Regions from separate parts of the Bradyrhizobium sp. AZCC 2289 genome, predicted to be linked through region 1. Evidence: riboswitches for the same ligand, from Rfam matches in the RefSeq annotation. Region 1 holds a riboswitch; the other holds the start of a gene.
The links. Region 1 has a riboswitch for S-adenosylmethionine ahead of metX (homoserine O-acetyltransferase MetX). Riboswitches for the same ligand answer to the same signal wherever they lie in the genome.
Positions count from the first base shown of each region.

Region 2: another riboswitch for S-adenosylmethionine. It lies ahead of V1289_RS24825 (O-succinylhomoserine sulfhydrylase); the one in region 1 lies ahead of metX (homoserine O-acetyltransferase MetX).

Region 1 is NZ_JAZHRY010000001.1:2,993,684-3,000,090, forward strand. It holds gene V1289_RS14470 (alpha/beta fold hydrolase) at 1-482, shown strand, start outside; gene metW (methionine biosynthesis protein MetW) at 595-1,257, opposite strand; gene metX (homoserine O-acetyltransferase MetX) at 1,254-2,465, opposite strand; SAM riboswitch at 2,551-2,630, opposite strand; gene V1289_RS14485 (chorismate mutase) at 2,825-3,673, shown strand; gene hisC (histidinol-phosphate transaminase) at 3,704-4,813, shown strand; gene V1289_RS14495 (prephenate/arogenate dehydrogenase family protein) at 4,810-5,763, shown strand; gene V1289_RS14500 (hypothetical protein) at 5,809-6,327, opposite strand.
Region 2 is NZ_JAZHRY010000001.1:5,215,827-5,222,233, reverse strand. It holds gene V1289_RS24840 (MATE family efflux transporter) at 1-284, opposite strand, end outside; gene V1289_RS24835 (hypothetical protein) at 465-1,514, opposite strand; gene V1289_RS24830 (2'-deoxycytidine 5'-triphosphate deaminase) at 1,648-2,754, opposite strand; SAM riboswitch at 2,878-2,957, shown strand; gene V1289_RS24825 (O-succinylhomoserine sulfhydrylase) at 3,027-4,220, shown strand; gene V1289_RS24820 (SGNH/GDSL hydrolase family protein) at 4,368-5,438, opposite strand; gene V1289_RS24815 (SGNH/GDSL hydrolase family protein) at 5,452-6,210, opposite strand; gene V1289_RS24810 (OpgC domain-containing protein) at 6,207-6,407, opposite strand, start outside.

The sequences.
Region 1 (6,407 bases):
AAAATCTCGAAGCCTTCCGCAAACAGTGCCGGGCCAACGCCGAGCAATATGAGGCGATCGGATCAGTCGAAGTCGCCAAAGCGACCCGCGAGGCGCCGAGCCGGATTCCGTTTCTGCTGAAAGACCCGCGCGGTCACGCCGATTTCTATGCCGCCCTGGCCCGCCACGACGCCAAAGGCTCGGCCAACACCATGCGCAGCTTTCAGGGCGGCCGGCCCTCGATCTACACCCTGGTGGAGGCGATCGGTAAAGTGCCGACGCCGGCGCTGATCCTGTGCGGCGACGAGGACGACAATTGCGTCGAGCCCAGCCTGTTCCTGAAGCAGCATTTGCCCGCGGCGGGGCTTTCGTTCTTCCCGAAATCCGGCCACGTGCTCAATCTGGAGGAGCCGGCGCTGTTCAATGAGATGGTCGAGCGTTTTATTGCACTGGTCGAAGCCGGGAGGTGGCCGGTGCGTGATCCGAGATCGATGATGGCTTGAACGTCATTCCGGGGCGATGCGCAGCATCGAACTAGGTGCGCAATTGCGCACCTGAGAATCTCGAGATTCCGGGTCTGGTCCTACGGACCATCCCGGAATGACGCCAAGGGCGTCACTTCGCCTTGCCGCGGCTGAGCAAAAACACGCCCTGCTCGCCGAACATGTTCCAGAACCACCACGGCAGATTGAGCCGCAGGGGGCGGCCGTAGAGATCGAGCGCCACTGCGCGCTCCATCTTGACGTTGATCTCGTCGCAGAGCTGCACGAAATCCTTGATGGTGCAGAAATGGATGTTCGGCGTGTCGTACCAAGTCGCCGGCAGGTTTTCCGTGCGCGGCATGTGGCCGCCGACCAGGAGCTGCAGCCGCATCTTCCAGAACCCGAAATTCGGGAACGAGACGATGGCGCGCTGGCCGATCCGCAGCAGATTCTCCAGCACCACTTTCGGCTGCCGCGTTGCCTGCAGCGTCTGCGACAGGATCACGTAGTCGAACGCATCGTCGGGATAATTGACGAGGTCGGTATCGGCGTCGCCCTGCACCACCGCAAGGCCCTTGGCGACGCAGCGGTTGACACCCTCGCGCGACAGCTCGATGCCGCGGCCGTCGATGCCCCGGCTTTCCAGCAGCATCAGCAATTCGCCGTCGCCGCAGCCGACATCGAGCACCTTTGAGCCGCGCTCGATCATCTCGGCGACCAAAAGATGATCGCTGCGATAATTCCCGGTGCGGTCAGGCGTGACGCCCGCGAGCGGCAAGGTCTGCTGGATGCTCATGATGGCTCAGCGCCATTGTTTCCCAGTCCGCGCGCCTTGCCCGCCGACTGCAGAAAAGCCCGGGAGATGTCGAAGAATTCCGGCACCTCCAGCAGGAAGGCGTCGTGGCCGCGATCGGTTTCGATCTCGGCAAACGACACCCGCGCGCTCGACGCATTGAGCGCATGCACCAGCGCCCGCGATTCCGCGGTCGGGAACAGCCAGTCTGACGTGAACGACACCACGCAGAACCGTGTCTTGATGCCGCGGAACGCACGCGCCAGCGCGCCGTCATGGTCGGCGGCGATATCGAAATAGTCCATTGCCCGCGTCAGATAGAGATAGCTGTTGGCATCGAAGCGCTCGACGAAGGACGAGCCCTGGTAGCGCAGATAGCTTTCGACCTGGAAATCGGCGTCGAACGAGAAGGTCGGCAGGTCGCGGTCCTGCATCCGCCGGCCGAACTTGCGGTGCAGGGCGGCGTCGGAGAGATAGGTGATATGCGCTGCCATCCGCGCCACGCCGAGCCCGCGATGCGGGTGCGTGCCGTGCTCGAAATAGCGCCCGGCGCGCCAGTCGGGATCGGCCATCACGGCCTGACGGCCCAATTCGTGGAACGCGATGTTCTGCGCCGAGTGCCGCGTGCTGCAGGCAATCGCCAGCGTGGAATACACCCGCTCGGGGTAAGCCGCGGTCCATTGCAGCGCCTGCATGCCGCCCATCGAGCCGCCGACCACGCAGAACAGCGTCTCGATCCCCAAGCGATCGATCAGCATGGTCTGCGCGCGCACCATGTCGGGAATGGTGATGATGGGAAAATCGAGCCCCCACGCTTTTGCCGTCGCGGGGTTGATCGAGGCCGGGCCGGTCGAGCCCATGCAGCCGCCGATCACGTTGGAGCAGATGATGAAATAGCTGTTGGTGTCGAGCGGCCGGCCGGGGCCGACCATGGTGTCCCACCAGCCCGGCTTGCCCGTCACCGGGTGCGGGTTGTTGACATGCTGATCGCCGGTCAGCGCATGGCAGACCAGAATGGCGTTGGAGCGATCGGCGTTGAGTTCGCCATAGGTCTGGTAGGCGATCTGGAACGGCGCCAGATCGATGCCGCAATCGAGTTTGAGCGGCTGATCCATCCCGAACTTCGCCAGCTGCGACGTCGGATGATCGGCCTCATGGGCGCGATCCTCGCCGTGGATCGCGGGACTTGCTATCGACTGCACCTTGGTCATCCCGGCACCGTCCTCCTCGCGGAGGATCCTCGAACGGAAATCAGGCCATAAAAAAACCCGGCCTGAACATAAGGTTCGGCCGGGATCACTTCTGTCCCCGGCCTGTTTAGCGAGTTGTTTAACGTGGCTGCAAGCCGGCCGGCTCAAATGACCACGGAGTGGGTTAAAGCTAGTCCCGGACTGGCGTTTCGTCAAGGCAGGCCCAAAGCGCAGAGTTAACCGGGCCATGCAGGTGGGCCATGCAGGCGGCCCATGCAGGTCCTGGCGGCGACGTTTCTCTTTGCTTTCAGCTTCCGTCTTTCCTAATCAGTGCCCTTGCTTGCCGGCGGCATCAGGCCGTCCGGCCGTTAGGGTTCGACATGTCCAAGGCACCCCCCGCCCCGCCCTCGCTGGCGGTGCTGCGCAAAGAGATCGACGCGATCGACGAGCAGGTCCATCAGCTCTTGATGGCGCGCGGCGATATCATCGATCGCCTGATCCAGGTGAAGGAGACCCAGGAGGTCGGCTCGGCGTTCCGTCCGGCGCGCGAGGCCGACATGATGCGGCGACTGGTCGAGCGTCATCGCGGCATCCTCCCGATCGATACCGTCGAGAGCATCTGGCGCGTCATCATCTCGACGTTCACGTATGTGCAGGCGCCGTTCTCGGTGCATGCGGATGTCTCGGTCGGCGAATCCGCGATGCGGGATTCGGCGCGGTTTCATTTCGGCTTCGTCGTGCCTTATGTGGCGCATTTCAGCGCGCAGGCCGCGGTCGAGGCGGTGGCGAAATCGAAGGGCGATCTGGCGCTGGTCTCGGCCACCTCCAGCCGCACGCCGTGGTGGATCGGCCTCGAGCCTGATGGCGCGCCAAAAATCATCGCGCGGCTGCCGTTCCTCGAGCGTGCCGATCATCCGGCGGCATTGCCGGTGTTCGTGGTCTCGCGCGTCGCCGATAACGCGATGGTGACCGAGGTCGAGACCTGGAGCGTGCGCGTCTCCGGCTGGAATGCCGATATTGCGCGTGCGATCGCGCCGCTCGCCGAAATCGTCGCCGTCCCCGATACCGCCTTCGACGGCGCGGCGCTGCTGGTATCGATCGCAGGCACCGGGCTGGAAAAGATCAGAACCGCGCTGATCGAGGCCGGCGCCTCGGTGCGCTCATCGGCCCTCGTCGGCAGCCACGCAACGCGCTATACGGTGCCCCCGAACGGGGCAGCCAAACCCTAAAAGCCGCCCCAAAATACCCCGGAGTTAACGATGTCCCGCCCCGTGCCGAATCCCGGCATTCTCGATATTGCGCCCTACACGCCCGGCAAGAGCCCGGTGGCGGAGCCGGGCCGCAAGGTGTTCAAGCTGTCCGCCAACGAGACGCCGTTCGGGCCGTCGCCGAAGGCGATTGCGGTCTACAAGGACGCCGCAGCGCATCTGGAGGACTATCCGGAGGGCACATCGCGGGTGCTGCGCCAGGCGATCGGCCGCGCCTTCGGGCTCGACCCGAACCGCATCATCTGCGGCGCCGGCTCGGACGAGATCCTCAATCTGCTCGCGCACGTCTATCTCACCCATGGCGACGAGGCGATCTCGACCACCCATGGCTTTCTGGTCTACCCGATCGCGACGATGGCGAACGGCGCCAGGAACGTCGTCGCGCCCGAAACCAATTTCACCGCCGACGTCGACGCGATCCTCGCGCGCGTCACGCCGCGCACCAAGCTCGTCTGGCTCGCCAACCCGAACAACCCGACCGGCACCTATCTGCCGTTCGACGAGGTCAAGCGGCTGCGCGCCGGCCTGCCGGAGCACGTGCTGCTGGTGCTCGACGCCGCCTATTCCGACTACGTGTCGCGCAACGACTACGAGCTCGGCATCGAGCTGGTGGCGACCACCGAGAACACGGTGGTGACGCACACGTTTTCGAAAATCCACGGCCTCGCGTCGTTGCGGATCGGCTGGATGTTCGGCCCGGCCCACATCGTCGACGCGGTCAACCGGATTCGCGGCCCCTTCAACGTCTCGACGCCGGCGATGCTGGCGGCGGTGGCGGCGATCGAGGACACCGCGCATGTCCAGATGTCCAGGACGCACACCGAAAAATGGCGCAACTGGCTGACGGACGAAGTGACAAAACTCGGCCTCAAGGTGACGCCGAGCGTGGCCAATTTCATCCTGATCCATTTCCCGCTCGAGCAGGGCAGGACGTCGGCTGATGCCGACGCGTTCCTGACCAGGCGCGGGCTGGTGCTGCGCGCGCTGAACAATTACGGCCTGCCGCACGCGCTGCGCATGACCATCGGCACCGAGGAAGCCAATCGGCTCGTGGTCGACGGTTTGCGCGACTTCATGGCGGCCAGGATGGCTGTCAAGTGAGCGTTGACGGGAACGCTGCGCCGCATTTCAAGAAGGTCGCGCTGATCGGCTTCGGCCTGATCGGCGGCTCGATCGCGCGCGGCGCCCGGCTGCAGGGGCTTGCGGGCGAGATCGTCACGACCGCGCGCTCGGAGAAGACCCGTGCGCGGGTGGCCGAACTCGGCATCGTCGACCGCGTAGTGGCGACCAACGCCGAAGCCGTCAAAGACGCCGACCTCGTCATCCTCTGCATTCCCGTCGGCGCCTGCGGCCCGGTGGCGCAGGAGATCGCGGCTTTCCTCAAGCCGGGCGCGATCGTTTCCGACGTCGGTTCGGTCAAGGGCGCGGTCGCACGCGAAATGGCGCCGTTTATTCCCCCGGGTGTGCACTTCGTCCCCGCGCATCCGGTCGCCGGCACCGAGCATTCCGGCCCGGATTCCGGCTTCGCGGAATTGTTCATCAACCGCTGGTGCATCCTGACGCCACCGGAAGGCACCGACGCGGGCGCGGTGGAAAAACTGCGGGCGTTCTGGGCCGGCCTTGGCGCCAGGGTCGAGATCATGACGCCGGATCATCATGACCTCGTGCTCGCGATCACCAGCCACCTGCCGCATCTGATCGCCTACACCATCGTCGGCACCGCCGACGAACTCGAAGAGGTGACGTCGTCGGAGGTCATAAAGTTCTCCGCCGGCGGCTTTCGCGATTTCACCCGTATCGCGGCCTCCGATCCCACGATGTGGCGCGACGTGTTCCTGAACAACAAGGACGCGGTGCTGGAGATGCTCGGCACCTTCAACGAGGATCTGTCGAAACTCACCCGCGCCATCCGCCGCAATGACGGCGAAGCGCTGTTCGAGCATTTTACCCGCACCCGCGCCATCCGCCGCGGCATCGTCGAGATCGGCCAGGATTCGGCCGCGCCCGACTTCGGCCGGCCGCATGAACATCTGACGAAGAAGCCGGGTTGAGAGCGGGCGCATGCGAAGTATCCAGTACGCCGCGGCTTCTCGGTTTTATCCCTGATGTCTCTGGAATACTGGATCACCCGCATGCGCGGGTGATGACGACTGGGGGTATGCCTTCCGAGCGAGCCGCAGGCGGGCGATCGAGCCGGCGCTGATCTGCATGGCGGTGCCAACGAGCCACCACGAGCCAATGACGAGCTCCCATGCGCGGTGCGGCGCTTCATCGAGCACGATGGCACAGACCGAGATCAGCGCGGCCACGGCGGCGAGGAATGTGCCGGCGGCGCTGAGCAGCTCGACCGGCTCAACCCTCGGCGGATGGCGGGCGCCGCTGGCCGGGAGCCAGGGAATATCGATCCCGAGATAGAATGCGATCATTCCGGCCAACACCATCGCCGCGGTGAATCCGAACGTGTCGAGCGCCGCGATGTCGGTTTTTGCCAGTTGCGCGGCCACGAACGTCCCGCACATCGCGCCGGCCATCGCCAGGCCGCTGCGCCCGATGACATGCGCCGCCCGGCTGATCAGATAGTAGTCCTGCATCGCGTGGTTTCCTTCGTTAGGCATGATGAACCCCTCGTTCTGGCAGGGATCGAGCGCGGCATTCGCACATCGATAGTCGCGAACACGCGATCATTTCGCGTCAC
Region 2 (6,407 bases), 2.2 Mb from region 1:
CCGCCGCCCATGGCGCCGCCGGACATCGTCATGGTCAGGATCACGCAGGGAAACACCAGCGCCATCGCAGCCAGCGATTCCACGCCCAGCCGGCCGATATAGGACGTCTCCGCGATCACCACGCAGGTGCTCGCGGAGAGCGCGATCACATTCGGCCAGGCGAGCCACAACAGCGTGCGCAGGATCGGGCGATCGAGCAGCGCATTCCGCACAGGCGGCTGCGGCGGCGGAAGCGGACGTTCCTCCTCGTCTACGGGTATTTCGGCAACCGCAATATCCGGCATCTCGGCTCCCAGGCGCATGACCCGCCAAAGTGTGAGCGGTTTGGCGACAAGGTCATGCGCCAATCATAAATTTTTCCGCAGTCTGATTGCTGCGGCACGGTGTTCCCTACCATGACCGGGGCCGATTCCACGTGCGCGGGGCGCAATGCGGGCCTGCGCGATTGCAGGCGAGCGCTCGCTTTAGCCGATCGACCAGATAAAGGGCGGTTTGCCGCCCTGCGCCGGCTTCAAATGCACCGGAATATGGCGGCCGCAGCCGGCCGCAAGGCCTTCAAACAACCCCTCCAGTACCTTGGCGCAGGCCGGATGATAATCGGGCACATCGGCCATCAGCTTCCAGGTCTGCTGACTGACTTCGAACGCTCCACCGGATAAGCTGATCTCGGCAACATCGTCGTGCGCCTCGAACAGGACGCGCAGGAATGCGACAAAGTCTTTTGCCGTGCCGCGGTTCGCCGCGAAGGCGCGCGCGATTTCGTCGAAATACTGCATGCCGATCAGCTTGCCCGTCAGGTGCAGCAAATATCCAGCGTCCTCCGGACCGAACACCTGCACCATCACGGGTGCGGCGGTCCGTACATATTCCATCGCGTAGTTGCGATAGGCTTTTTCCAGCCGTGGCTTTGGCCAGCTCGCGACCGGCAAGGCGGGTGCGGTGGCGGGATCGAACAAGGGGGCTTCGAGATGCCGCGCGAACACCAGGCGCTGATCGAGCTCCAGCGGATGGTCATATTCACAGTAATAGCCTTCGAGCCCGTCCTGGCCGTCGACGCTCTGCTTGGTGCAGACGAAGCCGAGGCGCAGGTCGCCCAGCGCCACGCCATTATTGGCGTGCCATCCCCGCAGCATCGCGCGCGAGACCTCGCCGGGCACGCCGCAGATCGCGGTGCCGCGCCAGATCCAGCGCGGCGGCGGATAGCGGATCCAGGCCTTGCGGTCGGTCTCGTACATATATTCGACATGGACGCCGCCGATCCAGTTGGAGAGATAATGATACTGCGCCGCCGCGACCGCGGGCGGCAGATGATCGAGGCCGAGTTTCTGCAGCCCAGGCAGAAAACGCTTCTGCTGCTGGCGGCGAAACACGCGGAATACGAATTCGGCGGCGTCGGCGGTGCCGCGACGGCTCACGACGGTGAGAATGAGCCCGGTGAAAAAAGCATGGTAGAGATCGGCGACGCTGCGCCATTTCAGCCATTGCGCCTCGCGCGCTTCCTGCTCTCCGGTCATGCTCGCTCCCGTCCCGATGTTCTTGTTGGTTGCGAGCATATATCAACCGTCATTGCGGGCGCCAGCGAAGCAATCCATGACGCCGCGTGTGCGGTATGGATTGCTTCGTCGCTAACGCTCCTCGCAATGACGGCTAGACCTTGAAATGCTTGGAGAGCTTCAGGCCTTGCGCCTGGTAGTTCGAGCCGATGCGCTGGCCGTACATCGCGTCGGGCCGCGCCAGCATTTTCTCGTAGACCAGGCGGCCGACGATCTGGCCGTGTTCGAGGATGAACGGCACCTCGCGCGAGCGCACTTCCAAAACCGCGCGCGAGCCCTGCCCGCCGGCGCCGACATAGCCGAAGCCGGGATCGAAGAAGCCGGCGTAGTGCACGCGGAATTCGCCGACCAGGGGATCGAACGGCACCATCTCGGCGGCGTAATCCGGCGGCACCTGCACGGCTTCCTTCGACGCCAGGATGTAGAACTCGCCGGGATCGAGGATCAGGGTGCCGTCGGGCCGCGCCGCGATCGGCTCCCAGAATTCACCGACCGCATAGCCGCTGCGGCGATCGATATCGACGACGCCGGTGTGGCGCTTGGCGCGGTAGCCGACGAAACCGCTGGCGTTCTCGCCGCTCAGATCGACCGACAGCGCGACCCCGTTGGCAAGATCGGCGTCATCGATATCGACCAGCCGCTCGGCGTCATGCAGCGCGTCGAGTTCGTCGGCATTGAGGATGGCGTCGCCAGTGCGGAAGCGGACCTGGCTCAGCCGCGATCCCTCGCGCAGCAGCACCGGGAACGTCTTCGGGCTGATCTCGGCGTAAAGCGGTCCGTGATAGCCGGCGCCGATCATGTCGAAGCGGCGGGTGCCGTCGGCGATCACGCGGGTAAACACGTCGAGCCGCCCGGTCGAACTCTTGGGATTGGCGGCGGCGACGATCTGCGGCGGCAGCGCCAGGCTTTCCAGCAATGGCACAATGTAGACGCAATTGGTCTCGAGCACCGCACCGTCCGAGAGATCTATTTCATGCAGCTTCAATTCGTCGATGCGCTCGGCCACCGTTGCGCCCGGCCCCGGGAGAAAGCTCGCCCGCACCCGGTAGGCGATATCGCCGAGGCGCAGATCGAGGCTCGCCGGCTGGATCTGGCTCTCGACAAAAGGATAGGCCGGCAGGATCAGGCCCGCATCCGCCATCGCCGCGATCATGCGGTCGGGCAGGATTCCGTTGGCATCGGGCGGCAGCGTGAACGACACGGCGTGTTTCCCAGGGAAAACTTATACCGAGGACCCAAATGGCCCCCAAACCCTGAATTTAAGGGCTTTTACGGGTTAAACGATGGCCGCCTTGACTGAAAGGGCGCAAGCGAATATCAGCATGACTTATCCCGTGGTGATTTGAGCCGGCCGGCTTGCAGCCACGTTAAATAAATCGCTAAACAGGCCGGGGACACGTGTGATCCCGGCCTGTGGAAATTTTTCCAGGCCGGTTTTTTGTGACCATTTTTGATGGTCACGACGGAGGTCACATGTCTGAGACTAAAGCGACTACCCGCTATCGCCCCGAAACCCGCCTCGTCCATGGCGGCACGCTGCGCTCGCAATTCGGCGAGACGTCCGAAGCGCTGTTCCTCACCCAAGGCTACGTCTACGACAGCGCAGAGCAGTGCGAGGCGCGCTTCAAGGGCGAGGATCCCGGCTTTATCTATTCGCGCTATTCCAATCCGACGATTGCGATGTTCGAGCGCCGGATGATCGAGCTCGAGGGCGCGGAAGCGGCTCGCTCCGCCGCCACCGGCATGGCCGCGGTGACGACCGCGATCCTCGCACCGCTCAGGGCCGGCGATCACGTTGTCGCCTCGAAAGCCCTGTTCGGCTCGTGCCTTTACGTGGTGCAGGACCTCTTGCCGCGCTACGGTATCGAAACGACGCTGGTCGACGGTCTCGATCTCGACCAGTGGCAGCGCGCACTGCGGCCGAACACCAAGACCTTCTTTTTGGAGAGCCCGACCAATCCGACGCTCGATGTGCTCGATATTCCGGGGATTGCCGAAATCGCGCACCGAGGCGGTGCACGGCTGGTCGTCGATAACGTCTTTGCCACGCCGATCTGGCAGAGCCCGCTTTCGCTCGGCGCCGACGTCGTGGTGTATTCAGCGACCAAGCATATTGATGGCCAGGGCCGCTGCCTGGGCGGCATCATTCTCTCGTCCGAAGCCTTCATCGCCGAGCACGTTCACAATTTCATGCGCCAGACCGGGCCGTCGCTCTCGCCGTTCAACGCCTGGGTCTTGCTCAAGGGGCTTGAGACGCTCGGCGTGCGGGTGCGCGCGCAGACCGACACCGCAGGCCGTGTCGCTGAGGTGCTCGCAAACCATCCGAAGATCTCGCGATTGATCTATCCCGGCCGCGCCGACCATCCGCAGGCCGCGCTGGTGAAGAAGCAGTTGCGCGGCGGCTCCACACTGGTCGGCTTCGAGGTGAAGGGCGGCAAGCCGGCCGCCTTCCGCGTCCTCAATGCGTTGAAGCTTACGAAGATCTCCAACAATCTCGGCGACGCGAAGAGTCTGGTGACGCATCCGGCGACCACCACGCATCAGCGGCTGGCGCCGGAGGCCCGCGCCGAACTCGGCATCAGCGAGGGCTTTATTCGTTTCTCCGCCGGGCTCGAGCATGCGGATGATCTGATCGAGGATTTTGCCGCGGCGCTGGAGAAGGCGTGAGGGGCGAACCTAACACCCTCGTCGTCCCGGCGCACGCCGGGGCCCATAACCACCGGGCGTTGTTGTCGGGGGATGGTCGTTGACCACTGCCTTTTATCAGCACGGCTGCGGCGTATGGGTCCCGGCTCAAGGCCGGGACGACGGTAACTACATCGGCCGATAGGTCCGCACGTCCGACGGCACGTTGACGCCGAGCTTGATCTGGCCGACCGACTTGATGATGTCGTCGCCGAGCAATTGCGCGAAGCAGGCGTAGCCCCAGTCGTTCATGTGCAGGCCGTCGGCGATCACGAAACCTTCGATCGGGATCGCCTGCTTCTCATGCCAGTCGCGCATCACCTCGAAGCGCGGGAAGATGCCGACGTGGCGCAGCTCGGCGACCTTGCCGAGCAGCTTCACCATCTTGCCGGCGCTTTCCGGCTTGGCGGTGACGGCCGGCGAGTACTGCGGATCGACCAGCACGAGATCCGCGCCCGCCGCCTGAATGCGCGCGATGCCCTCCTCCACCGTCTTGGCGGTCTCGGCCGGATCGAGGTTGCGCAACACCGCGTTAGTGCCGACCTGCCAGATCACCAGATCCGGATGCATGTCGATGACTTCGCTCTGCAGTCGCTTCATCATCTCCGGTGCGTCATCACCGCCATGGCCGCGATTGATCACGGTGATGTCGGCGCTCGGATATTTCTGGCGCAGTTGCGCCGCAAGACGGTTCGGATAGGTGAACTCCGGCGACGTCGAGCCGTAGCCTTGGGTCGACGACGAGCCGAACGCAACGATCACCACCGGCCGGCCGGCAGCGAGCTTGGCCGCGACATGCGGCAGCGAGCCCATCGACTTGGCGCCGCCCTTCGGCGGCAGGCAGGGAACGCGGCTGAAAATGTCGCCGGCCGACTTTGCGACCGCCTTCACCTTGTCGATCGCTCTGCCGGTGAGGCTCTTTTGTTGCGCGGGTGTTTGCGTTGCAGGATTGGCCTGATTGGTGGCGGCCACATTGCCGCCGGTCGCGGCGGTGGTTGTCTGTGGCGGAGCCGTTTTGGCGGCCTCAGACTTGGCTGCCTCGGGTTTGGCGGCGTCCGATTTGGCGGCGTCGGAAAGCGCGGCCTGCTGGGCAATCTGCCCATGGGCACACGGCAGCGATGCCGGCACCAGCGCCAGCAAGGCCGCGACGGCGGCTACGGTCAGCGATGCATTTCGGTAAAAAGGGTAGTGAGAACTCATTAACGCTGGTTCCTCAATTCTGCTGCGCCGGATTGAGATGGGCCGCATCGATTACAAATGTCGACAGCGCACGGCCAAGGCAATCGTGAACGCGTTTGGCGAGATCAGTGCCATGCGAGGTGCTAAACAGGTCGAAATCTCCGGAATCGTTCCAGTGGTGCATCATGGCGAAGCGGTCGAACAAGGGAATGTCGTGCTGCTGCGCCACCACGCGCATACTATCTAGGTATGGCGGCGCGGAAATCATCGTCTCCGTGCGCGGGCTGTATTGCAGATTGATCAAAACCACATCCGTTCCCGCGTTTTGCAACGCAACAACCCCTTCGTTGAGCGCACTCCGAAAGTCGTCAGGATCGATGGATCGCATAGCATCGACGGTTCCGGTCTGCCAGATGACCAAAGTAGGATTTTTTGCCTCCACAAGCTTAACGAGCGTGGCGGCCGCTTCCTCGGCGGTTTTCGCGGTCTGTAGTTCAACGGACAGGCTGATCGGGACCGATGGCAGCTTTTCCTTCAGCATCGCCTGCAACCTGGCGGGGTAGGCGCTGGCCTCCGACGAAGCGATGCTGGACGAGCGGCTGCCGATCACCAGGATGTTCAGCGGCTTGCCGCTTTTAACGGCTTCGGCGACTTTCGGAAGCGAGCTTTCGCTCGATAGCAGATAGGCCGGGACCTCGCAGTTCGGAGGAGCATCCTCGGCACGCGCCGATCCCGCGGTCAAACAACCGGCGAGCAGCATCAGGCCTAGCAGGGCCCCGAAATCGGACCTCATGCGCCCCCTCCCGCCATATCGGCGTTGCCGCCGGTGCCTTTTGTTTTCGACGCACCCTTGTCGGCGGAGTGTTTGTACCATGAAATCAGCCACGCCATTCCGCTCATAATGAGGATTCCGCAGATGCTCACCAGGGCGTGCAATGCAGCACCACCGGAAACTTCGGCGAGGACGAAATGCCCCGCGAACGCCAGGAA